Regions from separate parts of the Alteromonas pelagimontana genome, predicted to be linked through region 2. Evidence: riboswitches for the same ligand, from Rfam matches in the RefSeq annotation. Region 2 holds a riboswitch; the other holds the start of a gene.
What was found. A riboswitch is a leader RNA that binds a small molecule or an ion and turns the genes downstream of it on or off. The one in region 2 is predicted to bind thiamine pyrophosphate.

Region 1: it holds a riboswitch for thiamine pyrophosphate, as region 2 does, so the genes downstream of both, thiC (phosphomethylpyrimidine synthase ThiC) here and CA267_RS03625 (TonB-dependent receptor) in region 2, are expected to answer to the same signal.

What each region holds. Positions count from the first base shown of each region.
Region 1 covers NZ_CP052766.1:2,294,171-2,309,685, forward strand. The annotation lists gene kduI (5-dehydro-4-deoxy-D-glucuronate isomerase) at 1-217, opposite strand, end outside; gene kduD (2-dehydro-3-deoxy-D-gluconate 5-dehydrogenase KduD) at 251-1,009, opposite strand; gene CA267_RS10215 (DUF4861 family protein) at 1,202-2,413, shown strand; gene thiH (2-iminoacetate synthase ThiH) at 2,448-3,569, opposite strand; gene CA267_RS10225 (thiazole synthase) at 3,566-4,348, opposite strand; gene thiS (sulfur carrier protein ThiS) at 4,351-4,551, opposite strand; gene CA267_RS10235 (HesA/MoeB/ThiF family protein) at 4,535-5,296, opposite strand; gene thiE (thiamine phosphate synthase) at 5,283-6,788, opposite strand; gene thiC (phosphomethylpyrimidine synthase ThiC) at 6,785-8,680, opposite strand; TPP riboswitch at 8,791-8,906, opposite strand; gene CA267_RS10250 (FeoA family protein) at 9,150-9,398, shown strand; gene feoB (ferrous iron transporter B) at 9,437-11,251, shown strand; gene CA267_RS10260 (heme biosynthesis HemY N-terminal domain-containing protein) at 11,520-12,719, opposite strand; gene CA267_RS10265 (uroporphyrinogen-III C-methyltransferase) at 12,716-13,888, opposite strand; gene CA267_RS10270 (uroporphyrinogen-III synthase) at 13,892-14,608, opposite strand; gene hemC (hydroxymethylbilane synthase) at 14,624-15,515, opposite strand, start outside.
Region 2 covers NZ_CP052766.1:775,072-790,586, reverse strand. The annotation lists gene CA267_RS03685 (DUF1852 domain-containing protein) at 1-539, shown strand, start outside; gene CA267_RS03680 (methionine synthase) at 564-1,592, shown strand; gene CA267_RS03675 (DUF3450 domain-containing protein) at 2,409-3,173, shown strand; gene CA267_RS03670 (MotA/TolQ/ExbB proton channel family protein) at 3,180-4,538, shown strand; gene CA267_RS03665 (MotA/TolQ/ExbB proton channel family protein) at 4,540-5,064, shown strand; gene CA267_RS03660 (ExbD/TolR family protein) at 5,076-5,474, shown strand; gene CA267_RS03655 (energy transducer TonB) at 5,476-6,087, shown strand; gene CA267_RS03650 (tetratricopeptide repeat protein) at 6,090-7,358, shown strand; gene CA267_RS03645 (GNAT family N-acetyltransferase) at 7,897-9,996, opposite strand; gene CA267_RS03640 (acyl-CoA thioesterase) at 10,057-10,473, shown strand; gene CA267_RS03635 (helix-turn-helix domain-containing protein) at 10,510-12,303, opposite strand; gene CA267_RS03630 (PEP-CTERM sorting domain-containing protein) at 12,625-13,278, shown strand; TPP riboswitch at 13,408-13,509, shown strand; gene CA267_RS03625 (TonB-dependent receptor) at 13,566-15,515, shown strand, end outside.

The sequences.
Region 1 (15,515 bases), 1.5 Mb from region 2:
AGGCTTTTAGCTGATCATCGAGCACGTCCAGCTTCAATGGCTTGTCGGTGGGAACTGCACTGCCTACCATAAAACGTTCGTAGTGGCTGTAAATCCAATATACCTTGCCATGTTGCATAAGTTTGTCAGCCAGAAAGGCTTCACGTAGTTGCTCGGTGTCGTACCCTTTTACTTCTTGTTGTCCGATAGCATAGCGGACTTCATGTTCGGTGCTCATAATAAGTTCTTCCTCATGTAACAGGTTTGTTGGCTATCGCGCCAGAAAGCCGCCATCCACAGCCAGAATGTGACCATTGATATAGTTGCTCGCGCCGCTGGCAAGAAAGACTACCGCTCCCTTAAGATCTTCAGTTTCGCCCCAGCGACCGGCGGGAATACGGGCACAAATTTCTTTGCTGCGAGTTTCGTCTTCCTGCAGTGCCTGAGTGTTGTCGGTGCGAATGTAGCCAGGTGCAATGGCGTTAACCTGAACATTATGCTGACCCCATTCATTCGCCAGCGCTTTGGTAAGTCCGGCGATAGCGTGTTTGCTCGCGGTATATGCCGGCACAGTAATGCCTCCGCTGTAACTCAACATGGATGCGGTGTTTATAATTTTCCCACTTTTTTGCGCCACCATGGTTTTGCCTACCTGCTGGCTGAGCAAGAACGCAGAGTCGATATTGACTCGCAAAACGTGCTGCCACTGCTCAAGCGGAAAATCTACCGCAGGACTGCGAAAAATAGTGCCGCCGTTATTTACCAGAATGTCCAGACCATCCCATTCTGCCAACGCGGTATCTGCCAGTTGCTTCACTGCTTTCATATCTGATAAATCACCGTGCAATGCTACTGCCTCATTGCCATTGGCTTTTATTGCCGCGACAGTTTCTGCGCAACCGCCTTCGCGGGAGCTGGCGCAAATTACTCGGGCGCCGGCTTCTGCCAGAGCGATAGCCATCGCTTGACCTATTCCCCGGCTGGCCCCTGTGACCAATGCGCGTTTACCGGTTAAGCTGAAATTTGGCATATGTTTTCCTTGCGTTGTCTGTTCAAATTCCGAGTAGGATCAGAACGATTTATGGGTAAATCTTTATCATCTTCCTTTCTACTACATCGGATTAACAATGTTAACAATATTTAAAATAATTGCCACCGGTGGCAATTGTCAATATATTAGTGCAAAGTAATTACCTTCTCGACAGTAAAAATGGAGTTAGCAATGACAGCAAAATACGTAACAGGGGCCGTAATTGCCGCCTCTTTGCTGATTGGGTGTTCAGCAAAAGAAGATAATGAAAAGCTGCAGTTTTCAGTTAAAAATCCCGCGCAGGGAAGTTCGCTTCCTCAGCTTGTGTCCCTTTCTGCCAGCGACGTGCAGGGGAGTGGAGGCAAATCATTAGTGGCATCTAAGTTCCCTTCTGAATGGGTGACTGATAACCAGGGAAAGCGTACATTAAATGTGCTGATAGAATCGAAGCCGGGGCAAACTCAAGCGCTTGAACTGGCATCCGACGGCGTAGAGACAAAAGATGTCGCCTACGCGGAATTAGCGGTCAGGCAAGGTGGAAAATGGGAAGGAAAGAGTTACGAAGCCGATGGTTTTACTTTTAAAAATGTTAAAATTTTCACCTCGCCAGCGCAGTTAACCGACCATTCCTATTATCTGCGTTATGAAGGGCCGGGCTGGGAAAACGACCTCATTGGTTACCGTCTTTATCTTGATTGGCGTAACGGTATCGATATTTTTGTGAAAACGGGTAACGAACCTGTGCTTTCTGAAGTCGGACAGGATGGCTACGACAGCTACCATGAGCTCACAGAATGGGGCGCAGATGCGTTAAAAGTAGGCAAAAATGCCCTTGGTTTAGGTTCGATAGGCAGGCTTGACGGCGATACCGTGATGCACATGCAGAACGTGGATAACACCCATTGGAAGCTACTGAGCGACAATAAACTAAGTGCTTCTTTTAACGTAATTTATGAGGGGTGGGAAGTCGCCAGTAAAAAAACTGATGCTTCTACACAATATGACATTCATGCCGGCGATCCTACTACTCATGTAACGGTGTCGTTATCCACTCCTGTGGATAATCTGGTGACGGGCGTAGTGAAGCATCCGGGCGTAGAGTTTATTCAGCAAGAGTTGGGCGATTGGGGTGTCTTTGCGACCTTTGGTAAACAAAGTTTGTTAGGTGAAGACGACGAGCTGGGAATGGCAGTATTCTATCGGCTAGACCAAACCCAGCGTACCTTTGAAACGGATTACGATTATCTTGTGCAGTTTAAACCGTCAGCACAAGTAGAATATGGCTTTTTGGCTGTGTGGCCTAAGCATCCGGATAGCCCGAAAGATGCTGCGGGCTTTAAAGCGCTATTAACCGAAAAGCTAAAAGCCCTGGAACATCCTGTCACGCTTGCAAAAGCGCAGTGACAGCGCCGGTAGCAGGTGCGGTAAGAGCACGTAATTATGCTTTACCGTAGCCTGCTAGCCAGTCGGTCCACACAGGTTCAAGCCCTTGCTTTACCAGCGCTGCAGCGACGTCGGCAGCAGGACGATTATCTTCGGTATCAAACTGAGAAAGCGCTGTGGTACTGGTATCGCTATAACCACCCGGTTGAGTTTGTGAGCCAGCGGAAATACTGGTGATGCCCAGCGGGATGACGTTATCCCGAAAATGTGCAGATTCGCGGGTAGACAAACTAAGCTCCGCCTGCGGGTGTAAAATACGATGTGCGCAAATAAGCTGAACCAGTTGTCTGTCAGTGAGGGTGAAAGTGTCGGCCCCGGTGCCGCCAGCGCAAGGACGCAGACGGGGGAAGGCGATAGAAACCCGGCTGCGCCAGTAAGTTTTCTGCAGATAGCTGGCGTGTAGTGCAGTCATTATGCTGTCGGTACGCCAGTCAGCCAGACCGAGTAACGCACCAATGCCAATTTTATCCATTCCTGCTATTCCTAACCTGTCTGAGGTTTCCAGCCGCCAGTCAAAATCCTGCTTATTTCCGCGCAAATGAAACTGCGCGTAACGCCGCGCATGGTACGTTTCCTGATACACCAGCACGGCATTGATACCCAGCTGTTTAAGTTCGCGGTAATGTTCAGTACTTAACGGCTGCACCTCCATCATCAGATACGGAAAGTGACGTTTTAGCCGCGGAATCGTCTCTTTAAAATAGGCCATTCCTACTTTTGTTTCATGCTCTCCCGTGACCAGTAACAGGTTGCTAAACCCCATCGATTTAATTGCTTGCGCTTCTTGATCAACTTCCTCTAACGTCAGCGTCTTGCGCTTGATCCGGTTGCTCATGGTGAATCCGCAATAGGTGCATTCGTTGGCGCAAAGGTTCGATAGATAAAGTGGCACAAACATCGATACAGTATTGCCGAAGCGACTACGGGAAAGCTGTTTTGCGCGCTGCGCCATAATTTCCAGATAAGGCTCTGCGGCCGGCGACACCATGGCGATAAAGTCGTCAATGTCGGGATGGGAAGCGTGAATGGCAGCGTAGGCGCGTGAAGGGGTTACACTATGAACCCGCATCGCAATGTCGTCCCAGTTCTGGGTGCGTAAGTGAGTAGCGACAATCATGCTGTTTTACCTAAAAAATCGGTAAGTGGGCTTGAGGCGCTTGCCTGCAATGGGGGCGTAAATGAAGAGGTCGCTAACCCGGCTTCATAGGCCATTCTGCCGGTTATGACAGCCTGCTTAAAAGCCTGCGCCATAACCACGGGATCTCTGGCAGTGGCAATGGCTGTATTGACAAGTACTGCGTCGACGCCCATTTCCATCGCGGCGGTAGCATCGCTGGGGCAGCCAATACCCGCATCGACAATAACCGGTACGCTGGCCTGCTCCACAATAATGTGAATAAATTCCCGGGTGATCAACCCTCGGTTCGACCCAATAGGTGCAGCAAGGGGCATCACCGCTGCACAACCGGCTTCTTCCAGACGCTTACATAAAACCGGGTCGGCGCCACAATATGGCAGCACAATAAACCCAAGCTTTACCAGCTTTTCGGCGGCTTTTAGTGTTTCTATAGGGTCGGGTAGCAGGTAGCGCTGATCAGGGTGAATTTCCAGTTTTAGCCAGTTTGTACCTAAAGCGGCTTGAGCAAGCTGTGCCGCATACACCGCCTCTTCTGCTGTTTTGGCACCAGCGGTGTTAGGCAGTAGAGTCACAGGCAGCGAAGATAGAAGCTGGAGCGTCGGATCAGGCGTTTCGCCCATTTGCACCCGCTTTAGTGCCAGGGTTACCAGCTCGCTACCACTGGCGGCAATGGCGTCTTGCATGACATTTGGACGACTGAACTTACCGGTGCCAGTTAACAGGCGTGAATGAAAGGGCTTATTAGCGATGGTAAACACGGTTATCCTCCTGCAACTACATTAAAAACGTCAACATTGTCGCCTTCTTGCAGCACAACACTGGGCCAGTTTTCCTGCAAAACAATTTGCTGATTTACCGCAATTGCCAGCCCCTTTGTGGTGCTTTCCTGTAGCGGTGGAATTTCATCCAAGCGACAAGCCGCGTTACATTCGACCGGGGTGTTATTAATAATAACGAGCATTTTGTTCTCCACAGTAAGGACATTGCGGGTTGGCTGGTAAATTGAGGGTTTTCCAGGAAAAGCAACTGGCATCAAAGTAATGCATCACGCCCCATTGAATTGGCGCTGTACCGCTTAGGTACTGCAAAATAGCTAACGCCTGATATAGGCCAGCAATACCCGCTACCGGCCCTAAAATACCCTGTTGCAGACAGTTTTCTTCAACCTGCGCACTGCCAGCAAACAAACAGGCTGCGCAGCCGTGGGGGCCGCCGGGCAGAATATTTAACGCCAATGCTTTGTTACCCGTTGCCGCTGCTACGAACAGCGGAATCTTGCGCTCGTAACAGCGCTGATTGATTTGTAACCTGGCGTCAACACTGTCGGTGCAATCAGCCACCACACTGGCGTTTTCAAGTGAGCTAGCGTCTAGCTGGGCGATAGTGGTTGTCACTGGCACAACATCAACGAGCGAATTTATGTGCCGTAAGCGTTCGGCAGCGACAACCGCTTTAAGCTTTCCAATATCCTGCTGTTGATATAGCGTTTGCCGGTGCAGGTTACTTAATGCCACAGTATCAGGGTCGACAAGAACTAGCTGACCCACACCCGCAGCCGCCAAATAATGCGCGCAGATTGCTCCTAATCCGCCCACGCCCATTATAATTGCTTTCGCTTGTTTTAATCGTAGCTGGCAATCTTCGTCGAAGTTACTAAGCAAAAGCTGGCGACTGTACCGGCTATACTCTTCTTTACTCAGTTCCACGCCACGCCTCCTGCAAAGCATAAGTTTGCGCCACCGGGTCAGCACTTTCGGTAATTGCCGTTACCATGGCGGCATGGGTCACGCCGGTGTTCTTTACGTCCTGCAGACGCGCGGGGCTAATTCCTCCAATTGCCACTGTAGGAATGTTTTTGCAAAGTGAAACATACCGAGCTAAGCGGTGAATTCCCTGAGGTAATGATGCCATTTTCTTAGTGCGGGTAGGGAATATGTGACCAAGGGCGATATAGGAAGGCGCCAGCGGAATCACCCGACAAAGTTCGGCAAAACCGTGGGTAGAAACTCCTAATCTTAGCCCCGCTTCAGCGATAGCGGGTAAGTCAGCGTTTTGCAAATCTTCCTGCCCCAAATGAACACCAAAAGCGCGATGTTTTATCGCCAGTTCCCAGTGATCGTTGATGAATAACTGACAATCAAACTGCTTTGCCAAGCCTACGGCCTCTTTTACTTCACCTTCAACCGTTGCAGAGACATTTTTTATTCTCAGCTGAATTAACCTGACACCTGTAGGCAACAGCTTTCTCAACCAGTGCACGCTATCTACTACCGGATAAATAGTCGCTGAATTATGTATTAGCGGCAAAAAGCGGGGGCGATATTCAGCCGCCGTTGCGTTGGCTGAATCGTCTTTATAGGGCCTTTCATCGCCAATGCTCACCTGAGGAAAATCAGAAATATTTTCCGGCCGCCGACATATGCCCGGCACAAGCGCCCCGCGTGTGTGATAACAAGCAGAAAGCGCCTTTGATACGCACCCTTTCGCCAGACAAACGGCGTCAGGAGCCTGGTAACCCTCAGCCATAAACGCTGCCAATGCCGTTGCCAAGGTACAGCCTGTACCCCTTACGTGAGCCTCTTTGTATCTCGCCGTGGTGTAATGGTAGTGCTCGGTGAGAGAAACCAACGTATCGGTAGCATCTTTCTGCCAATCCGCGTGACCGCCTTTAATCAATACATAATCAAAGCCAAGCTCCAATAATTCACGCGCCGCCGCAAAGGCATCTTCGCCATTTTCGACTGCTAGCGCGGTGAGTTCTGAAAGCTCGTTGATATTAGGCGTAACAACGGTAACGAAAGGGGCAATGTCGGCAATAGCCCTTGCGCTTAAGCCAGAAAGCACGCCACCAGCGGAGGTCTTTAACACCGGGTCCCAAATCACGGGTAGCGCAGGGGAATGTTCTTTTAATCGTGTTAACTGGCTGGCAATCAACGCCAGTTGTTCGTCGTTGGCGACTGCACCTATTTTAATGGCATCAGGAGCGTTATCTGCCAGCAGCGCATTAAACTGATCGTTCAACAACTCGCAACATGTAGGTTGCACAGCGAACAGTGCGTGATGGCTTTGCGCGGACACCAAAGTGGTAAGGGTGCAAGGGAGGGTGTGTAACTGGCTTGCAGTAATAGTATCTCGCGCCAGCCCGGCGCCTGAACTGGAATCCATACCGCCAATACACCACAAAACGGGCAGCTTCACGAAGATTGTCCCGTTTTACTGCCGCTAATATACAGCTCAGCGCCGCCGGAATTAAAGGCTTCAGCCATTTCCTGCATGCCTTGTTTAATAGTGTCAGCTTCAGCAGCGTCCCGGACCTCCTGAGAAATCTTCATTGAGCAAAACTTTGGTCCGCACATTGAACAGAAATGAGCAACTTTGCCCGATTCCTGCGGCAGGGTTTCGTCGTGATACGCACGGGCAGTGTAAGGGTCGAGCGCCAGATTAAACTGATCTTCCCAGCGAAATTCGAATCGAGCCTTGGACATGGCATTGTCACGAATTTGTGCGCCTGGATGACCTTTGGCTAAATCGGCTGCGTGAGCTGCAATTTTGTAGGTGATCAGGCCTTGCTTTACATCTTCTTTGTTCGGTAGCCCTAAGTGTTCTTTCGGCGTTACGTAGCACAGCATGGCGCAGCCGTACCAGCCAATCATCGCGGCACCGATACCAGAAGTGAAATGGTCGTAACCCGGTGCAATATCAGTAGTTAACGGACCAAGTGTGTAAAAAGGTGCTTCGTGACAATGTTTAAGCTGCTCTTCCATGTTTTCTTTAATGAGATGCATAGGCACATGGCCAGGGCCTTCAATCATCACCTGAACATCGTATTCCCAAGCGATTTTGGTTAGTTCACCCAAGGTTCGCAGCTCGGCAAACTGGGCTTCGTCGTTAGCGTCAGCGATAGAGCCGGGGCGCAATCCGTCGCCAAGCGATAGCGAGACATCATATCGGGCACAAAGCTCACAAATTTCCCGAAAGTGAACATACAAAAAACTTTCTTCATGGTGGCTTAAACACCATTTCGCCATGATGGCGCCGCCACGTGAGACAATTCCCGTTACACGGGCCGCCGTTAACGGTACAAACGCCAGGCGTACGCCAGCATGAATGGTAAAGTAATCCACGCCTTGCTCGGCCTGCTCCACTAACGTATCGCGAAAAATCTCCCAATTAAGATCCTCAGCAACACCGTTGACCTTTTCCAGCGCCTGATAAATTGGCACTGTACCGATAGGTACGGGGCTGTTACGCAGCAGCCATTCGCGGGTTTCGTGAATATTTCGACCGGTAGACAGATCCATAATAGTGTCAGCGCCCCAGCGCGTAGCCCACACCAGCTTTTCTACTTCTTCTTCAATTGAGGAAGTCACCGCCGAATTACCGATATTAGCGTTAATTTTTACCAGAAAGTTACGCCCGATAATCATCGGTTCTGATTCAGGATGATTAATATTTGCCGGAATAATCGCACGGCCTGCTGCTACCTCTTGGCGCACAAACTCTGGGGTGATGGTATCAGGCAAGTTGGCACCAAAGTGTTCCCCGACATGCTGTTGTGTAAGAGAGTGCTCGGCCAGTGCCTCGCGGCCCATATTCTCGCGAACGGCAATGTATTCCATTTCCGGCGTCACAATGCCTTTACGTGCATAGTGAAGCTGCGTCACGCACTGCCCCTCGTGGGCAATCCGCGGCACGCGCTTATGGCTGAACCGAAAATCATCCAAGGCAATGTCCTGCTGCCGCGCTTTAGCATACGTGGAGCTTAAGTCCTGCAAGTCTCGAGTATCAGCGCGTTCGATTATCCAGTTTTCTCGCATGGATGTTATTCCCCGCCTGACATCGATTTGATTATCAGGATCGCCATACGGACCGGAGGTATCGTAAACGGGGATGGGTGGGTTAGCGGTATAAACCGGGTTGTCGCGATCGCCGGATACCAGTGAATCCGCCTGATGAATATGGCGCATCGACACCTGAATATCATCCCGCGACCCTTGCAGATGCACGCGAGTAGAATTAGGAAATGTCTGGCCGCTAAGACCACTAAGAAAAGTTTGCGCCTGTTGGCGCTGTTGACGTCTGTTTGACATAGCATTTTGCCTTTTGAGTAGGTTGAAATGCTTGTCAGGAGTGTTTGAAGGTGCTTAATGAAAATAAATGATATTACCCGCCATTCCGCCGTAATACACATTCACAAAAATCATTAAGTTGCCTTGTTCCCTTCGCAGGTATTAGCCTGATCAGGTTCAACGGATCCCGCGTTAGCGGTCTCAGCTCGTTTCGCAGATGCGAAACGGAGCACTCCGACAAGTAGTTGCTTTTAGTATAGAGGGGTAATAACGGAATTATCAACCCGTTTTTTCTATCAGTTACAAAAGAAAAATGCGATATTATCACAATTAAGGACGTTGGAATGATCACCTGGCTCTAGTCTCGAAAGCGAGTTTCTGGTAGTCTAAATGGAAATGATTGCTATTTGGTTTTAATGCCTGATGCAAATCGGTAGCAGGTGGGATACTTGTAGCGTATAAATGTGCTCCGCCAGCTTAAAGAATTAGCTTGAGAACAATTATGACATTATGGGATTTACCTTCTAAGCAACTTGCGACAATTAAGGCCATTCGCTCTGATATTCGCGAGAACGTTAAAGAACGTTTGTCAGAAATGGGGCTCGAAGACGGTAGAGATGTGCAGTGCATTCGTAAAGGTCCATTAGGAGGCCCAATCGTAATGCAGTTAGGCGGCAGTGTGTTTGCTATTGAGCAGGAACTGGCCTCTAAAATTGAAGTCGAACCGCAACACAGTTAATTTCCCTTCCTTTTTTAGTAACAGGATACGTTTTCTTCATGCAGCGCATTTTAATGGTGGGGAAACCCAATTCCGGTAAAAGCCTCCTTTTCAACCAACTGACTGGCTTGCGTCAAAAAGTAGCCAATTATCCGGGTGTTACCGTTGAAGTAAAACGAGGACAGTGTGATAAATTTGAGATCGTCGATCTGCCCGGTACCTATACATTGCGCGGCTTGTCTCGTGATGAAGAAATTGCCGTCAACGAAATTCAGAATGCCATAGAGCGGGACGATACCGCGTTGGTGCTGTGTGTACTTGACGCCACCAGGTTAGAGCGAAGCCTGGTGCTCGGCTTACAAGTGCAAAGGCTAGCCAAAGCAAAAAATAAAGCAGTGCTGTTTGCGTTAAATTTCATTGATGAAGTTCGCCGCATTGGAGAAAAAATTGATACCGATGCGTTATCTGCCGATCTGGGTAGCCCTGTGGTGGCACTGTCGGCAAGAACGTTGGACGGATTACATGAGTTCAAACAGGAAATGCTTCGGATTGCAGGTTCGCCACAGCAGTTTGTTCCCAGCAAGTCGATAGAGGAAACCGAGCCCGCTGCCCCGAAAAGCCACCAGTTGGCGAAGAGCTATGGTCTGAACTTAGATATTGTACTGAAAAATCAAAACTCGGTGGATCGGCTGCTATTGAATAGCTGGACGGGAAGCATCATTTTTCTTAGTGTGATGTTCCTGCTTTTTCAAAGCATTTTTACCTTAGCAGCGCCTTTGATGGATGGCGTGGAAACCTTTATTACCGGGTTCGCTGAAATTGTTGCTGCCATTACTCCAGCCGGTATTGTTACCGATTTCTTCAATGATGCCATATTCGGCGGGCTGGGTTCATTTTTAGTTTTCGTGCCTCAGATTATGGTACTTACCTTCATCATTGGTTTGCTGGAAGACAGTGGCTATTTAGCGCGAGCAGCGCTGATGTGTCACCGGCCGTTGAGCTTTTTCGGTCTCTCTGGCCGTAGCTTTATTCCGTATTTGTCGGGTCATGCCTGTGCCATTCCGGCAATTATGGCGGCACGAACAATAGAATCGCCTCACAAGCGGCTTGTTACTATGCTGACCATTCCACTCATGTCATGTTCAGCGCGATTACCGGTTTACGCACTGTTAATTGCAGTGCTGGTGCCCGAAGATGCTCTGTTTTTAGGTATATTTGATCTGCAAGGTGCAGCGTTCTTTGGCTTATATCTGTTTGGCATAGTGATGGCGCTGGTTGTCAGCCAGATTTTAAATCGTACCTTAGCGAAAGATTTAGAAGAGTCTGATATGCCATTTATTCTGGAGCTGCCTACTTACCGTATGCCTCACTGGAAGCCTTTGATGCATCGCGTGCTTAACAGCGGCATGGTATTTATTAAACGTGCAGCACCAATCATTTTTATGGTGTCAGTAGGTATTTGGGTTTTAGGGTATTTCCCCTTAAGCTCGACATTGCAGAATTCATGGTTGGGCCAGATTGGTCATGTCATCGAGCCCATTTTCGAGCCGATGGGGCTGGATTGGCGATATGGCGTGGCAATTCTTATGTCATTCTTGGCTAGAGAAGTGTTTGTTGGCGCGTTAGGAACCTTGTTCGGCATGGCTGGCGCCGATGAAGATGTAGTGGGGCTGGCAGAAAAAGTTCAGGCAGACGGTCTGACTTTAGGCGCAGGGCTTGGGCTGGTACTATTTTATGTGGTGGCTTTGCAATGCGTAGCAACGGTTGCCATGTTAAAAGGGGAAACCGGTAGTAATAAACTAGCTTGGGGGCTGTATGTTGCGTACGGTCTGCTTGCTTATGTCATTGCAGTTGCCGTAAACCTGATTATCTAGATAGTTGTTCTTAAGTGTGCTCACATGAAAAGGCAAAATGAGGGTATTATTAAGAACCGTCCGCAGGCTCTGTGCAGCAGGCGCTGTGCAGCAGGCGCTGTGCAACAGCATGGATGCTGCGGCTGAGCGCTCAAAGAAGGGTTTACAGCATGTTCTGCACGGTGTCTTGGTGATAACTCATACTTCAAACAGTTATTCAAATTGAAATACCACAGCGCCTGACGGGGGCGCTGTGGTTAGATATATCGCTCGCGTTTACTGCTCACGCTTACTGGACATTACCTGCAACCACTTCCTGCTCTCTTAAAGCTACTCCTTGTTTATATAAAGCAAGAGCCTGCAGGTTATCATCTCGACGTTCACTGATTGTCGCCAAAATTAATAAGTCGGTCTGGTTTTCTGACAGTTTAATGGCTTTAAGTAAGGCTTTTTCGGCTAATACATCATCACCTGCATGAAACGCGATATGGCCGAGCGTGGAGTACAGTTCGGCGTTATTTGACTCTTGTTTAATCCAAGTCTCCAGCAATTTAATTGAGGAGGATGCATTGGGAAGATTAATTTGCTTAAACAAAGGCATCAGCACCGGATTCGGCCCTTTCTTTTGCCACTCAATCAAACACTGCTGGGCATCAGAATGCATTCCCTGATCCATCAGTTGCTGGATGTAAGCGGCGCGGTAAGCATCATCATGACGAAGCTTACGAGGAAGATCTTCCCAGTACTGTTTTAGCTGATTGGCGCCTTGTTTACTGGCGATTTCCGAAAATTTGCCTTTAGCAACTCGCTGCGCCCAATGAACATAATCGTCAGCAAGCGGCTTACGCCACTGTGACAACCGGTTTTGCAGTGCCTGCCATTGTCCTAAACGCGCCATGGATTCTGCTTTTAAACGCACTACTTGCGGATGATTAGCTGATTTTTCATCCAGCGCGTCCAGCCGTTTTTGCGCCGCTTCGGCTTGACCTTCTTCTAAGTCCATTCTCGCCAGCACTAAGGTGGCAGCAATCCGGGAATGCGGGTACTCTGTCGCCTGCTCTAATAAATAACGAACCCGCTGAGGCTCATTTAACTGACGGGCAACCTGAGCCGCAGCAAGATAATTTACACCATCAAAATCGCCATCGGTCGTGCGGGTAAAAGCTTGCTTAGCCTCTTCAAACTCGCCCTCAGCCATCGCCTGCATACCGCGAAAGAACGCGCGCTGGCGTTTGCGACGGCTCCTGCCACCAAGCCATTGCCGAGACCCGCGCAGCAGGTTAAAAGAGCGTGAGAGCAGGCGTTTGATTACCCACCAGACGATGAATGCCACTACAATAGTGATGGCTAGACTCACCACCGTCATTTCGATATTCCACTGTCCCATGGAAATCAATACATAGCCTTTGTCCCCGATCACCTGGGGCGCCACTATCATGGCAAAAAGAAGTAATACAACGGTGACAACTGCAACTAAAAGCCATCTCATAAGGCGCTGGCTCCCTGCCCAAAGACTTTTTCAACCCGAGATTCCAACAGTTCTTGCAGCGGTGCCTGCGACTCCATCTGTTGCGGTAGCGTCTGACTTACATCAGCCGCCGCGAGCTTTTGGACTTCTCTGAGAAACCCTTTGATCTCGCTTTCACCTACTGCAAATTTTTTCTCTAACAATGCCGTAGCACTTTGTAACGATTGCTGGTACAAGTCATTTTGCCTGTTCATAGCAGCAGATTGCGCCTGCATAAGTTGCAGCTTCAATTGTTCCCGCGCCAGCCACTGCTGCTGTTCGCTCATTAGCGGCTCTACCGGTGTCTCGTTGCGGGTAACAGAAATAAACTGATCGGTGATAGAGTGCCAGACTGCGGCAAGATTCTGTTTCCAGTCACTAACGGATTCAGATACCTGATCTTTTGTCGCTTCCTGTTCAGGCTTTTCGAACGTATCCAAAGGTAGATTATCAATTTGCGCCAGTAATCCGGAAAGTGTTAAGGCTATTGACGTATGAGAAACGGGGTTCAGTTGTTGCAACATCTGAATATCCTGAGCAATCAGCTTGCGCACCGGCAATACCGAGGGATCGGTCAGTTCTTGTAATCGTTGGTCTGCATTGGAAAGTAGCATTATTGCGGTCCGAATATCTTGCTCTAACCACAATTTACGTCCGGCCATTCTTACCAGGTAATCCGCTTCAGCAATTAACCAGTCGGCGGGACGACGGCCTTCCATATTCTGAATTTCAGCCAAAGCCTGCTCACTTTGCTGGCTGAGCGTTTCACTTTTAGCCACAAGATCGTTAACCGACTTCGCCAGTTCAGTTTTGCTAGTTTCAAGTGCCTTAAGCTGTTGCTGAAGGGTAGTATTAGTGCGGTTTAGCACTTCCAGTTTCTGTTGCTGAGCGACCTGCGCGTCATATAAAGCCTGATTGTCAGACTGGCGCTGATACACATACCAATAACCGGCGCCAGCGAGAGCCAGAGTCAGTAATAAGGTGAGCAGCAATATTGTCCATAATCCGCCGCGGGAACGGTGACGGTGCGCTTTCTTGGAAGCAGGGGATGCAGGTGACGCTGTATTGGCTGTAGTAGTCTCGTTATGCTGTTCATCAGTTACGGGTATCAATGCGTCTGAATCCTGATTGTTATCTTTTTTGTCCGCCATGTCTTACTCCCAATTATCCTTTACCCACTGTATCAGTGCCCTGTCACTGGCACCATGACAAACTGCTACCTTTGTTATGTCCAATTCGCGCAGGCCCTGCGCCACGCGCTCACTGACGGTTACCCAAGGTTGCTGGCGCAATGCATCATTGTCATAGTGGGCAAAAAGATGCCCTGCCATTTCGCCACTTGTTGCAATAATGCCTTTTACGTTACGCCAATGCCAAAGGTTTGTTTCCAGCGGCTTTTTAAGCACTACCCGCTGATAAACCGTAACCGCATTAACGTGCGCTCCGGTTTTCTCTAAATGCTCCAGTAATGTGGTGCGTCCGCCTTCACCTTTAATGACCAGAATACTTTTATCTTTCACGTTTTTAAGTTCAGATAATGCCAGTAATCCTTCCGTTGTATGTTCTTCAGGGACGCGGGCGTGCACGCCCAGTTTTTGTAAACAACGGGCAGTGCTGTCACCCACAGCAATTACCGCTATAGCAGGGTCAAGAGTACGCAGGGTTTCAGTACATGCCTCACAGGCAAACGTACTGGTAAAAATGATGCAGTCCGGGAGCGGGCGAGCTTGCGCCAAATTGCTGAACTGCTGGATACCAGCTTGCAACCACTGAATATCCACCGGTGCCAGCGTGGTGACGCGTACTCCTGCATCGGTAAAAGCTTGCTGACTGGTTGCTGCCTTGGGTCTTGGTCGGGTGAGCAAATACATAAAGTCGGGTTCTGCCTAAAGGTAAAGCGCTTTTAAAATTTCTCCGGCCCCCTGTTCCAGCAGCGCATCAGCAACATCTACGCCGATTTCAGAGGCATTGGCTTTACTGCCAGTGGCAGAGGCAAATAAAAGCTCGCTTCCGTCGGGCTTACCCACCATTCCTGTAAGGGTCAGGGTGTCTTCATTTACAGTAGCAAAACTGCCAATAGGAACCTGACAACCGCCTTCCAAACGAGCATTCATGGCGCGTTCGGCGGTTACTCTGATATGCGTTTCTTCATGATTTAACGCACTTAAAAGATCAATAAGTTGTTGATCGTCATTGCGACATTCAATACCTACCGCGCCCTGACCAACCGCGGGAAGAGAGACTTCCGGCGGCAGCTCCTGAGCGATTCGACCCTCCATGCCCAAACGAATGAGTCCGGCGGCGGCAAGAATGATGGCATCGTATTCTTCATTATCCAGCTTTGCCAAACGCGTATTTACGTTGCCCCGTAAATCCCGAATGTACAAATCAGGGCGATTTCTGCGGATCTGGCATTGACGACGCAAACTTGATGTCCCGACTACCGCTCCCTGCGGCAGCGCATCCAGTGACTCGTAGTGATTGGAAACAAACGCATCGAAAGGACTTTCGCGCACGCAGATGGCGTGTAAGCCAAAATCGCTGGGAAAGGCAACGGGTACATCTTTCATCGAATGCACAGCAATATCTGCTCGCCCTTCGAGCATGGCAATTTCAAGCTCTTTAATAAACAAGCCCTTACCGCCGATTTTTGCCAGGGGCGTATCAAGAATTTTGTCCCCCTGGGTACTCATGGGAACCAGTTCTACCGAAAGATCAGGATGATGAGCAAGCAGTTGATCGCGCACATATTCTGCTTGCCATAGTGCCAGCGCGCTT
Region 2 (15,515 bases):
TACATGGGAAAATGTTTAGAAGCTTTTTAAGTTCAGCTGCTTACAAACAGCATTTTGGTAAGCCTCCTGTCATATGCCTCAGTGTTTCAGATAACAAAATTTATCACCGGAAAGAAAATGAGCACCCGGTACTGGGTGTGGAATATCAGCCAAATGAATCGTCTTTGACAGAGCGTTATTTCCAAAAAATGGGGTTACAGGTTCGCTACTTTATGCCTCCCAATAGTGTCGCGCCTTTAGCGTTTTATTTTATTGGTGATTTACTCAACGATTACACCAGTCTTGAGCTTATCAGTACCATCAGTACGATGGAGACCTTTCAAAAAATTTACCGCCCTGAGATATACAACGCAAATGCTGTAGCAGGAATACGCTACCAACCAAACCTGAAGCACCAGGATTATTCGTTAACGCAAATTGAGTATGACCGGGAAGAGCGGAGTCAACTGGCTGTGGAGCAGGGGAAATTTGTGGAGAAATATTTCATGAAACCTTACCAGTCTATTCTTGAACAATGGTCTGCTAGCAGCGCTCTTTAAACTAACAAAAGTGTAGTATTGATTATGAAAAAATTATTACCTATTTCAATTGCAGGCAGTTTACCTAAGCCGTCGTGGCTTGCACAACCAGAGACACTTTGGTCGCCGTGGAAATTGCACGATGAAGAATTAGTTGAAGGAAAACAGGACGCTTTACGGCTGGCATTGCAAGATCAACAGCACGCAGGTATAGATATTATTAGTGATGGCGAGCAAACCCGCCAACACTTTGTTACTACCTTTATTGAGCATCTAAGCGGCGTGGATTTTGAAAACCGCAAAACCGTTAAAATTCGTGACCGCTATGATGCAAGCGTGCCTACGGTTGTTGATGCTGTTGCTCGTAAAAAACCAGTGTTTGTTAATGATGCCAGGTTTTTGCGTCAGCAAACCCAGCAACCCATTAAGTGGGCGCTTCCCGGCCCTATGACAATGATAGATACGCTTTACGACAACCATTATAAAAGCCGTGAAAAGTTAGCGTGGGAATTTGCCAAAATTCTTAATCAGGAAGCCAAAGAATTAGAAGCTGCGGGTGTGGATATTATTCAATTTGATGAGCCAGCTTTTAATGTGTTTTTTGATGAAGTCAATGACTGGGGGATTGCTGCGTTAGAACAAGCCATCGACGGGCTTAAATGTCAAACTGCCGTACATATTTGCTACGGTTATGGCATTAAGGCCAATACAGATTGGAAAAAAACGTTAGGGGCAGAGTGGAGGCAATATGAAGCGATTTTTCCAAAATTGCAGTCTTCGAATATCGATATGATTTCGCTGGAATGCCACAACTCTCGGGTGCCGATGGATCTCATTGAACTCATTCGAGGGAAAAAAGTGATGGTTGGGTCCATTGATGTAGCAACCAACGCCATTGAAACACCAGAGGAAATAGCCAATACCTTAAGAAAAGCCTTGAAATTTGTGGATGCTGATAAGCTTTATCCATGCACCAATTGTGGCATGGCTCCTTTATCTCGTTCAGTAGCAACGGCAAAGTTAAAGGCTTTATATGCTGGCACAGAAATACTCCGCAGAGAACTGTCAGCGTAGCACTAACATCATCCAGCTGCGCCTTGTTAAGAAATTTTCCCTGTGCAGAGCCTGTGAATTGACCGTTAACGTTGTGCTGCTATGCAGTTTGTGCCAGCGATGTAATACCTCTGCGGTAGAACAGGAAAGCACTTCGCTTTTATCGACATGCAGCACAATATAGGGAAACTAACTAAGGGAATACGAAAGGAACCAAAACATTCATGTTGAAAGTTGCTCAACGCTTCTGCCTTATAGAAGCATCATTTGTCGCTCATCTATAAATAGCGAACGCTCGTCGCAAAGGCTTTTGCAGTTTTGTTAGTTAAGATAATCTGAACGGCGTTGGCCTCTGCTGCTCGTTTTAGAGTGGTTGAGGTCAGGTACATCTAAGACTTTTACAAGCCTCTGTCTTCTTCACATGCCTTTCCATGTCTCTCGTATTTTGTTAAGCATCTAATAAACGAATGATGGCATTAAGAGCATTGTAAGTTAGCGGGAGTCTATTTAAAAAGTGGAAGCAGCAAAGGCGTGGTTTCCGTTTCAGGAAACTGTCGAATTTAGCTCAAGTTTGAAAAAATTTTATACAAAAAAGATTTGCAACTACAAATCCGCTCACGTGGTAGTCAGTTAACATGGCTTAATTGTCATGTTAAGAGGGCGTTACTTGACTCTTTCTGCTATTCCGTGTGAGTATTAGAGATTCGTAGTGTTGGCGTTACCACGGCAATCGCTACCTTCCTTAATATGAATTGTAAAAGTTTATACGCCCCTTGCTAGAAAATACGTTTCGCGCGAGGATTCAAATAAGAAATTTGGTTGGGAACTATGTCCAAGATGAGCAAGAGAACTCTTATTGCTTCTACTGTGATGGGTGCATTGGCACTAACAGGTAGTGCAGTCGTCTCTGCAGCTACTCTTAACGATCTTCAAAAAGAAGAAGCTAAGATTCATGCTGCTGCAGCGAAATCTCAAGAAAAAATCAACACATTGTTTGAGCAGTCTCAAGAGCTGTTAGTTGAGTATCGTCAAACTGTTGACCAAACTGAGAATCTAAAAGTCTATAACGATTATATTGCTAGCCTGGTTGCGGATCAGCAACGCAGCATCGATTCTCTGCAACGTCAAATCGACAGCATTGAAGCTACAAAGCAAGGTATCGTGCCTTTAATGTTTCGCATGATCGATAGTCTTGAAAAGTTCGTTGAGCTTGATGTACCTATCAATCTTGATGAGCGTCGTGAACGCATTCAGCGTCTGCGTGACCTAATGGCTAACTCAAATGTAACCGTTTCCGAGCAATTCCGTCAGGTTATTGAAGCTTATTTGGTAGAAGTTGAATACGGTACCAAGATTCAGTCTTACCAAGGTGCTATTGATGATAATGGTACTAACGTAACGGTTGACTTCTTTAATTTGGGACGTACCGCACTTCTTGCTCTTTCTCTTGACCAAAGCAATGCTTGGGTTTGGGATAACGAAGCTCGCGCTTGGGAAAAACTAGGTGATGAATACCTAAGTTCTGTAGTAGACGCAGTGAAGATGGCCAATGGCACAATTCCTAGTGATCTAATAAAACTACCTATTAAAGCAGCGGAGTAAGTGTTAATGAAACCAGTATTCAAATCTCTTGTAGCCGCTGCAACACTGGCGGTCTTTGCAACCGGTGCGCATGCACAGGAAGCAGCAAGCCTGCAGGACCTATTGGAGCAGGTTAAGGAAAATCGTGTTTCTGAAGCACGTATTAACCAACAGCGTGAAGCTGAGTTCCAGTCTGCTCGTGCAGATAAACAAGCATTATTAAAGAAAGCGCAATCTGATCTTACAGCAGAACAGAATCGTGGCGAACGTTTACAGCAGCAATTTGGTAATAACGAAACTACCCTGAACGAAAAGGCGGCTGAGCTAGAATCCGCCACCGGTACATTAGGTGAAATGTTTGGTGTGGTTCGTCAAGCTGCTTCTGAAGCCTATGGTCGCATTTCAACCTCAATTGTTAGTGCCCAGTATCCAGGACGCGACGACTTCCTGGCTGAAATGTCAGAAGAATCAAAAGGTCTGCCTAACATTCAGGAACTGGAAGATTTGTGGTTCACACTACAAACTGAAATGACCGAATCAGGCCAGGTTGTTCGTTTTACCACACAGGTTGTAAACTTGGATGGTGGCAGCTCTGAACAAGAAGTGGTTCGTGTTGGTACCTTCAACCTGGTTGGTGAAGATGGTTATTTAACCTATGATGCAGAAAATGAACTCGTTCAGCCTTTAGGTCGTCAGCCTGATGGCCCGTTAGTTGGCTCTGCAGAAGATTTGGTTGAGGCAACATCCGGTTTTGTTCCTTTCTATACGGATCCTTCTCAAGGCGCAATTCTTGGGCTGTTGAAGCAAAAAGCAACGATGATGGAGCGTTATCACGCAGGTGGCGCAGTGGGTTATACCATCACTGTTATGCTGATTATCGGCCTTCTCATTGGCGTGTATAAGTTGATTACGTTAACGATCACAGGTAGCAAGATTCGATCTCAGCTGAAGAATCCTGGTAATCCTTCTTCTAGTAATCCACTTGGACGTATCTTGAAGGTTTATCAAGAAAATAAAACTGCTGATGCAGAAAACCTTGAACTTAAGCTGGATGAAGCGATTCTTAAAGAATTACCTTCAATAGAAAGTGGCATTAACGTTATTAAGATTTTCGCAGCAATCGCGCCTCTACTTGGTCTGTTAGGTACGGTACTGGGGATGATTGAAACGTTCCAGACAATTACATTGTTCGGTACTGGTGACCCTCGTATGATGGCAGGTAGTATCTCAATGGCTTTGGTAACAACTGCTCAGGGTATTATTGCAGCATTGCCTCTGATTCTGACTCATAGCATCGTGGCTTCACGCAGCAAATCTATCGTTCACATTTTGGATGAGCAAACAGCTGGTATCATTGCAGCTCATTCAGAGGCGGAGAGAGTCTAATATGATATACCTGATTGGATTATGGGAATCTGTCAGGGAGTTTATCGCTACCGGCGGTGATGTTTTATATTTCGTCGCTGCCGCGCTCTTTCTTATGTGGATGTTAATGATTGAGCGCTACTGGTATTTGAAAACGGTTTTTCCCAAGGTGAAGAAAACTATCATCAGAAACTGGGATGACCGTACAGACACTACCTCATGGTATGCGCATAGAATCCGTGAAACATGGATTTCTCAGGCGTCAGATGATCTAGACGCCAGGATGTTGATCATACGCACATTGGTTGCAATGTGTCCGTTAATTGGTCTTTTAGGAACAGTTACGGGAATGATTACAGTGTTCGAGACAATGGCAACTCAGGGTACCAGCAACGCGCGTTTAATGGCTGCTGGTATTTCGATGGCAACTATCCCTACTATGGCTGGAATGGTTGCTGCGCTGTCAGGCCTCTTCATTAGTTCTCGTCTTGAAGCAAAAGTCAAGATGGCTAAAGAAGGGTTGGTTGATAGCTTGCCACATCATTAGAGAGATATATTATGGCTCGAAAAGTCAGAACCGAAGAGGAAGATGCTGCGATTGACATGACGCCCATGTTGGATATCGTGTTTATCATGCTTATTTTCTTCATCGTTACCACGGTTTTCGTTAAGGAAGCGGGTGTTGAAGTCATTAAGCCCGACGCGAGCCAGGCGTTCCTTCACAAAAATGCCAATATATTCATCGCAATTACTGAAGATGGAAATGTGTGGCTGGATAAACGTGAGGTAGCGCCCGACAGCGTTAGAGCAAATTTAGAGCGATTGTTAACGGAACAGCCTACTGATTATGTGATCATTCAGGCTGACATTAAAGCCAAACATGGTCGAGTAGTAGAAGTCATGGACCAGGTTAAAGCTGCAGGTGTTGATCGCATTTCGGTAGCAGCAAGGGGTTAAGATGGCACGATTTATCGTATCTATATTATTAGGTGCAGTAGTAGCATTCGCACTGTTCGTATTGATGGCCAAGTTAATAGAAAACTCAGCCAGACCGGCAGACGAAGTGCCAGCAGCACCTGTTATTGACATCGTAATGCAGGAGCCCGAGGACACTACGCAGACTCGTACTCGTACGCCACCGCCGCCACCGCCTCCGCCTCAACAGCCGCCTAAAATGCAGCAGGTTGAGCCAGAAGCAGCCGACCCAAATGCTGATGGCTTTAGCCTGAGCATTCCTCAAATTGATACTGGGGGAGTAGGTGTAAACATTGGTGCTGTTGGCGCAATGCAACGTGATGGTGAAGCTACGCCTATCGTTCGTATTGATCCAAAATATCCTCCTGAAGCGGCCCGTGATGGACGTGAAGGTTGGGTTAGATTATCTTTTACTATTAACGAAGTGGGAGGTGTCGATGATATTGAAGTTCTTGATGCTGACCCTAAGCGTGTATTTGACCGTGAAGCGCGTCGTGCGCTGAGCAAGTGGAAATACAAGCCGAAAATTGTTGATGGGAAAGCAGTCAAGCAAACAGATATGTTTGTGCAGCTAGACTTTAAACTGGAGCAATGATCATGATGAAACGTCAATTCAAAATGTCAGCACTTGCTTTGGTAGTAGGCGTTGGTTCGTTTCTCTCCGTACCTGTAGCTCTTGCGCAGTCTTCTGCGCCGGTAGTTTGTCCTGGGTACGAAAAGGGTAAAACCACGTTGGTCGGCGAGCGCGCAGGTAAAAAGGTTCAAAAGGCATTTGAAGCTTACAATGAAGATCGCGTCGACGAAGCACTTCAGATTCTGATGGACGTGGATACGTCTGATGAATTTGATAAAGCGTATGTCGGGCGTTTCATTGGCAACTTGATGGCTGCAAAGGAAGGCCAGGGCGCTAAAGCAATGGAATATTTGCGCGATGCTGTAGAGCCTAAAGTATTAAACGACACTGAGCATTCTCAGACGTTGAAGCTGCTGGGCGATCTAAGCATGCAGGAGCAAAATTATCCTGAAGCTATAAAGTGGTATAACAGCTGGATGGACTTTACTTGTAAAGAAGATGCAGACGTTTATACACGTATGGCTCAAGCTTACTTTGAAATGAAAGAGCTTGATAAGATTATTGAACCTGCAGATAAAGCGATCGCGTTGTACGAGAAGCCGAACAAGAATCCCTATGTTCTGAAGTTGCAATCTTACTACGAACGCAAAATGTATCCGGAAACCGTTAAAGTAGCTGAAACGCTTGTTAATACGTTTCCGGAGAACAAAACCTGGTGGACACAGCTAGGCTTGTTCTACATGTTGGTTGAAGATTATAAAAATGCTTTAGCCACTATGGAGCTGGCTTATAATCAAGGTTATCTTGAAAAAGATACTCAGATTAAAACGCTTGCCCAGCTGTATGCAACAAATGGTATTCCGTACAAAGCCGGTCAATTGCTTGAAAAGCATATGAAGTCGGGTCTGTTGAAGAAAGATGAGGAAATGCTAGCTAACGTAGCTAATACTTTCCACCAGGCTAAGAACTATAAGATTGCAGCGAATTACTATGGTATGGCTGCGAAGGAAAGTTCTGATCCTGAGCATTATCAGAAACAGGGTACGCTGCTTTTGGTTACTGAAGATTATAAAGGTGCGATAGCGGCATTAAATCAAGCTCTGGAACGAGGTGCTGAAGATCCAGCGAAAATTCACTTCTCTCTCATGGAAGCGAATTTTTATGCAGGTAATTATAAAAGCGCTTGGAAACACGTTCAGGAAGCTAAGAAAGATAATTCCGTACGTCGAAATGCCGTAGCTTGGGAGCCTTATATTAAAGAAAAGGCGAAAAACCGCGGTATTGACATTTAATAGTCTTGATTTCAAAAAAGCTCCTTTTTAGGAGCTTTTTTTATATTTTCTGCGGTATACATGCTATCGAGGTAATTTGCTTTCATTCATAAACCTGCGAAATATCTATATGCAGTTTTATTTACCTGTTTTCCTATGTTTGTTATAGATCAAATGGGAGCGACTATCCCGCAGAAACCCTCATAGCACGAATGCTGCGGCTATTCGCTCAAAGCGGGGTTTATACTCACGCACATTGATGGGTTGCTCTATCTCTCTATGGGTGTTGCCGGCCAGGTGCGGCCGGCGAGGTGCGACCGGCAAGGTGTGGGCAGAAGGCGCGGCTTCTGAGCTGCGCCAATCGCATTCGATTTAGTCCGTAAAATCTTTACGAAATTCGCTTCTCAAGGTCGAATAGTTATTTCGGTGAGTGAGCACACACCATTGCGGATTAGTGTTAAACAACAGAAATATCTTATGACTTTCAGTTAGAAACAGGTATATAGCGGTAAAGTGGTAGAAAAATGGCTTATGCAGCCTTCTGCAAGGCGGAAAGGGGTTAAACTGAAATCCTTTGTATATAGCTAGCCACATTCTTTCTTAACTCTGCAACTAATGCAGCTTTACCCGTCAACTTGTACTTCGTGAGAAGCTCGCTTAACCCTGCCTCTTGATTTAAATAATCCTCAACAATTGTGAAGGGCGGAAGCTCTCGCAAACGGCAAGAGAGAACGAGCCAATGGAGACTTGCTCCCAGGTGATGAATACTTCGTGAACCAGCAGCAAACTCAGCGAGCCGACTGGTATGAAGAGACTGCGAACTAGTATGGTTAGCCGAGTAGCTGGGAGAGATTGTTGGAACCGGGTAATCGCTTACTAATGTCTCCTCTGCAGCGCGCAGTTGCAGTACCAAACTAAGAGCATCTTTTCCATTCGCGGTTAGGCTTCTGCCCACTAAGGCGCTGCTTGCACCACTGGATTTATCTTGTTTAGCGCCAATTTTAAGGGTACGGAACCCGTTGCTTTTCCAAAACAAATCGAGAGATGACGTCAAACCGAATGAGCTGGTAAGAATATCGATATTTTCGGCCGTAGCTGCATTCAGTACCTGATTTATAATGGCTGTGCCAAGACCACTTCTTTGCAGATTTGCACTGATAGCAATTCGATTGATTCGCCAGTAGCGGTGTATCGCTAATGCGGGTATTGCATAGAAAAGAGAAAGCGCTTGTGCGCTTAAATGTCCTTTAACACGACGTTTCCCGTTAGCAATGTCTTCAGCCACGCTCTCGAGCAAGGGCCCGCCTTCTGCGTTAATTATCGCTGCTCCTACTACTCGCTCGTCGATTTTCATGATGAAACATAAATTATCTGGCGCATCGACTAAACGCATCATGTCATCAGGACTGGTTTGATAATGTGCTGCATCCAAAAGCGCTAGTGCCTGCTTCATGACATCAACCGGTAACTCAGAAAGCTGACCTGAAGATACAGTGAAATTGTTTGTGGCGGGAAGATCTTCTGAATTTTCTACACCAGATTGAAACAACATCGAACTGTTTAATCGACTTTCAACTGGATCGTTGGCGTACCAGCGGATAGGCGTTGACATTATTAAATGCAGTGCTTGGTTGTTAGCGGTAAGACGTCTGACAAAGCGATTGATGAACCCTTGCCCCGAGCCTTCGTAGCCAAAAGTCGTTGTACTAAATATGCAGGATTTCCCCGAATGGAGAAATTTTTCCAGTATTGGTAACGGCAGTGATGATGCCTCATCAATGACAATATGTGTTGAATCAGCTTCAAATAATTCGGGGTTGTCACTGGCAACCCATTTCACATAGCCGCCACTAGAAGAATGGAGGATATGTTTTTCGGCGACCCGAGTGGTCTCGGTATTCTCTAATTTATCAAAAAGTGTATTTACGGACTGGTGAACAGGGCTGGTGACATGCACCCGCTGACCGTGACGAATAAGCGTGTTTAACGCAATACCAATGACGCTTGATTTACCTCTCCCGCGCGGAGCGGTTAGTACCACATGCGAACAAGATTGTTTACCTCGAAAGTAGGTGAGCAGCTGTTTATAGCAGTGAGATTGATCAATTGACTTAAATTTTGCTACCCCGGTAGACGAGTCAGAAGTAGTAGCAATGGGCAAGTGAAGCTGCGTTTTTGTCCATATTGCCACCCGGCGATCGGCGGTAAACTGGCTTATTAAATAAGAGATATAGGCACTATGCGAGAGGTTGTATCCGTAGCTTAGATAATGCGGGGTGGTAACCGAACAATGTTCCGGCCACAGCTCAAACGCGGGGCATAATATGATTAGCGTGCCGCCTTGACGAACCGTACCACTCAAGGCCAATAGCGCACTAGGGCGTAAGGCTTCGTGTGCATCATAAACGGCTATATCAAACTCTCGTCCAAGCATCTGTTTGAATAAACGGATCGGGCGATTGATAAACGCCGGATGACCTTTTTCGCCAAGCCACGCAATTTGAAAAGCGGAAACGGCGCAGCCGCTCAACGCCGCTTTCGCATCTTCATAACACATGTCGCTATTACCGCTGATGAGCAATAGTTGTCGGTGACACGCTTTGTATGCACGTTCTGTAAATGACCGGTTAAGCCATTCAGTTACCTTATTAACAGTCATAGTCGCTAAATTACATTATAATAGCGCTTTAAGTGTAACGATTTGCAATAAGGAATACGAATGCGTTTTTTGTCACGCCGACTGGTAATGCCCAATGATCTCAACTATGCCGATTCACTCTTTGGTGGAAGAGCGCTGGAATGGATTGATGAAGAATCAGCCATCTATGCCATTTGCCAGTTAGAAACAAATTGCCTGGTAACCAAACACATCGGTGAAATTAATTTTGAATCGCCTGCGATGCAAGGAGACATAGTTGAATTTGGTTTAGAAACCAAAAAAGTGGGAAGAAGTTCAATTACTGTTAGTTGCTTAGTGCGCAATAAAGCAACAAAGAAAACCATCTGTCTGGCTGATGATATTGTTTTTGTTAAGGTCGATCCAGAAACCCGCCAGCCCACCCCTCACGGCAAAACCCTTGAAGGTTTGAAAGAGCAAACTGAGCTGGAAATCAAGAACCTGAACCTGAGCAACTGATCACTCTGAGTGAGCACACGTGAAAGCGGATGAGTATTACGTGGCGGGTGCTTTCCATAAGGCCAGTATTTCATCTACTGTGTCTAACTCTGCTGGCGACAGTTGAGGATAACGTTGTTCACTATTTGCCGCATTGGTAAACACCATTGCGGTAAACGCCACATTATGACTAACTAAAATACGCTCATGCACTAAATCTGAAGAGGGAAGACTGTTCATCTGGCAGAGTTTCCAAAGCTGCTGATTAACCTCGTTTTTAAAGCCCCAGCGCAACAGCATCAGTGATGTTGCACCATACAGACACAGTCCGAATTCATCATAAAGTGCCGTATTGAACTGCGTTAGAGATTGCGACTGTTCCCATAAAGTCAAAGCGCCATCTGCAATAACACAGTCTTCATGAAAGACCAGAAATAGTGACAACAGGCCGAAAAGAATCAACTGACGCACAATTTCCTTGTCGTCTTCGGGAACACCGGCAAAGCTGTATAGCTTAGAAAATATCGTCTGACTGAGTAGCATCGCGTCCGTCAACTGCTGAATATTACTGAACCGACATTGAGTGGTAAGTAACTGCTGCGCAGCAAAAATAACAGCGAGATGTTTAATGTTGCCAAGGCCCAGATTTCTGCCTATTGCCTGTTCCAGCGTTTGTGGCGCCAAGCCGTAGATAGCACGGCTGGCCTTACTCATAATATGGGCCTGAAAAATGGGGTCCCGTTCAACCAATTCCACCACACGGGGAAGCGTCATCTGTTCATCATCAAGAGCAAGTAACGATTGAATTGTTGCCGGTAGTGGCGGCAGATTTTCCACCACATCAAGTAAATTGCTGTTACCTCGTTGAAAGCGCATTCTGCTGCCCAGTTGCCGAACCTGGCCTGCGCTAATCCCGGCGTGTTCCTTGAAACTCCTTTCAAAAGATCGTCGGTCGGAAAACCCTAACAAATGCGCGGTGTCTTCTGTTTTTTCGCCAGCGATTAAGTACTGGCACGACTTATCATGAATATAATCTTTGAGAAGCGCGCTAAAAGAAATGTTTTCCTGCCGCAACTGCCGGCGAAAAGCAGATTCTGTCTGGCCTAGTTGAGAGGCAACCCATTCCGCTCGGATCCTGGCAGGGCTGGAGGCTTGCAGGAACGCATTCCGGATTTGTTGTTTTAAAGGTGCAGTCTCCGGTGCCGCAAGAGTGGCTTCCAGCATCTTTTTCATCTGCGCGCTATAGTAAAAAGAAGGTTGAGTTAACCACTTTTTATCCAACAGCAGCTTAATCTGATCATCGGGTAATATCGCCGCTTGACTTAGGGGGGCGAGCAGGGAAGCAGGGGAAGATGCAGGATTAGCAGGAGCGGACATTTGGGCAAAATCAAACTGTCGCCCAGCTAAATGTCTGAACAAAGTAAACAGAAAATAAATCTGTATTTGGGCCATTAATCCAACGCCCGGTTCGCGCCACGATATTAGAAGGGAATCGCTCGTTCCATCGGCAATTTCAAATTGGCTATTTGCGTCAAAAAGATCGCGATAGTGAACGGAAAGAATGGATAGTGCATCTTCAATATTTTTGCAGGCAGTGAGCAAGACCACTAAATTGCCCATTTTATTAAAGTCAAAATAGCCTATCAGTGACTTGCCGATACATGTCCGCTGATCCACAGGACAAAGCTGAGTGAGCAATGCGTTTAGATAACTGTCTTCAAACTGACCCTGCTCGATATCACTCAAGTTACTGAGTACCTGGTCATCACCATTGTCGCTCAGCCCGATATCACGGCGTAAGCTGAGTAGAGATCGTAGAATAGCAGACCAAAATAGCCCTTTATATTGCACATTCGCTCCTTGCCTGGAATTTATTATTCATCATACCGCAAGCTGATTTGCGTAAACTTTTAAGCGTTTGTAAGCAGTCACCGACCCAGTTGCTCGCTGAAATCGAAAGTGTCCCATTTTAAAACCAAAAGTGTCCTTTTTCCTTTCCCGCCCATTCCTTACCATACATCTAAAGTTGGCCGGTAAAAATAAGCCGATTATTTAACGGCAAACTTTTCGTGCAGCAAGGACGGAACGCCTCGGATCTTATTGATTAAGGGCGCCAAACGCATAATGCACGATAGTATCATTAATTGTAGTAATACTGCTAAGGATGAAAAAATGAGAAAAAGCATTAAAGCCACAGCCATTATGGCTTCTTTGTTAGCGGCGACTTCTGTTAACGCAGATGTCATCCAGACCTCACCGTTTAACTTTGACGCAATTTCTCTAACCGCTCATTCAACGCAAAATCATGGCAATTATTTTACGTCGGGCGCGGCAGGAGAAGTTTTATCTTTAACTGAAAATACGTGGGTTGGGGTAAACCTTGCCGATGCATTTGGTATTTCTGCACTGAATCCAATTAAAGACCAAAATGATTATGTCCTGAACTTTGATTTCAAAATGAAGGGCGCCTCTGATTCCGCATATTCAGAAATTGCGGGTATCTGGTTAGCGGACTATTCCAAATCTGTTCAGGATAACGACAGTTCTCGTACCTTTGAACTAGCGGGTACGCAGACCTTTGGACTCCAGGATTTTAACTACACCAATTCGGGCACATGGCAGACGTTCTCCATTATGCTAGGTGAATTTACATCAGGTAACATCACTGATGTAATTTTTATCAACGATTGTGACAACCGGAATGGCTGTGGTGACATGAATGTGAGCTTCAAAGGCGTTTCTATTTCGGAAGTAAGTGAACCCACCGCCATGGCACTAGCACTTTTCGGAATAGGATTAATTGGATGGCGCACTAGACGCCAGTAAAATGGGTCGTAAGACCACTATTTCGCCCGCACGTCACTTTAGCGGGCGTTTTCTTTTGTGCTAACTCAATCATCTTGACGAATTACCTTATCCTGATAGACTCTGCCCTTGCTGATTACTACGGTTTTCAGCGCAACCAAGGGGTGCCGTAACTGGCTGAGATCTATGTAAATGGGAACCCTTAAACCTGATCCGGATAATACCGGCGTAGGGATGGTGTCTCATTAAACAGCCAATTCACCTGCCGTAAAGCCGGATCTTTTAACTGAAACAGTCAAGAGATCCAGATGAACAAAAACGTTATTTCACTTTCCTTATTTTGCTTATCGTTCAGCGCCGTTGCTCAGGAAGCGGACTTAGAACGCATTACCGTAACCGGCGATTTTCGTCAGGCTACGCTGGACCAGCTTAGTACCAGTGCGTCGGTAGTAGGAGAGGCTCGCCTGGCCAGCAGACAAGCCGATCATATTGACAGCATGCTAAATATTGCTCCGAACGTAAATTTTTCTACCGGAGCATCGCGCGGGCGCTTTATTCAAATCCGGGGGATTGGAGAACGCAGCCAGTTTGCAGAACCTATTAATCCGTCGGTGAGCTTTTTAGTTGATGAATTCGATTTTTCTGGTCTTGCTGCTGCGGGGGTATTATTTGATACCCAGCAGGTTGAGGTATATCGCGGTCCGCAAGCGACGCTTTTTGGTACCGGAGCACTGGCTGGCGCCGTAAAAGTGGTTAGCCGCCAGCCTGCTGCGGACCCTTCAGGCTACGCGCTGTTTCGTTTAGGGAATAAAGACACCTATCGGATAGAAGCGGCTCACGGCGACAGCATTACAGAAAATGTTAACTATCGTGCTGCAGTCATGCAGAATAAAAGTGATGGTTTTGTCAACAACACTTACCTTAACCGGGAAGATACTGACAACATTGATGAATCAGCTGCACGTTTGGCGGTGAACTGGGATGTTTCCGCGGACTCGTCACTGGCTATTAATTACCGCTGGTACGATATTGATAACGGTTATGACGTTTTTTCTCTGGAAAATAATCGTAACACACGCTCCGATGCCCCTGGTTACGATACACAACGCACCAACGCCGTTAGCCTTAAAAGCCAAACACAAACCTACGCAGGCGACTTGGCGGTCATTCTCACTCACGCCTCTCACGATATCGCATATGGTTACGACGAAGACTGGACATATCCAGAATTTCATCCTGAAACTTATGTATCAGTTGACAGTTATTTCAGAGACGTCGCAACCAGTACGGCTGAAATACGATTCACCTCAAGTCCGCAGGCTGCTTTATTTTCCGGTAGAACCCAGTGGCTGGTGGGCGCATTTTATAAGGAATCTGAAGAAGATCTACTGCGTCAGTACACGTATCTGGAATCGCCCTTTAACAGCACTTATCAACCCACAACCAAAGCTGTGTATTTTGATACCCAAACACAGTTGAGTGAGGGTTTGTCGCTTTTAGCCGGAGTACGCATCGAAAATTATGCCTTTGACTATGTTGACAGCGACGGTATAGAAAACGCTTACGATAGCGATATGACTGGCGGAAAACTGGCGCTCAACTACGTTCAGGGAAGACATTTCTGGTACGGCAGCATTTCTCGGGGATATAAAGGCGCAGGGATTAATCCCGATAGCCGCCTGCCAACAGGTCAGCGTTTTTACGATGCGGAGTTCAATTGGAACTATGAAGTTGGCTATAAGGGGCACGTTTTTACGCCTGATCTTACTTTGCGGGCTGCCGTTTTTCATATGGACCGGGAAGACACCCAGATAAGCGATTATCAGATAGTGAAACGCGAGGATGGTTCTGAAGGGTTCATTGATATCATTGGCAACGCGCAAATCGGCACCAACCGCGGCATTGAACTTGAACTCGGCTGGCAGGCCACACAAGTGTGGCAGCTTCAAGGAAGCCTGGGTTATCTCGATGCTACCTTTGAAAGTTATACCAATGCGAAAGGCGAGCAAGTTGATAAACGTGAGCAGGCCCAGGCGCCGTCGTATACTGCCAATATCTTCAGCGAGCTTTGGGTGGCACCGGATTGGGTATGGCGGGTCGATGTGGATTATAAAGACAGTTTCCGTTTTTCCGACGGGAACGCGTTGGCTTCTCCTTCTACAACGTTAGTTAATAGTGAAATAAGCTGGCTGTTAGATGCCTGGACTGCCACGCTTTGGGTAAATAACGCCTTTGATCGCACCTATTATACACGCGGC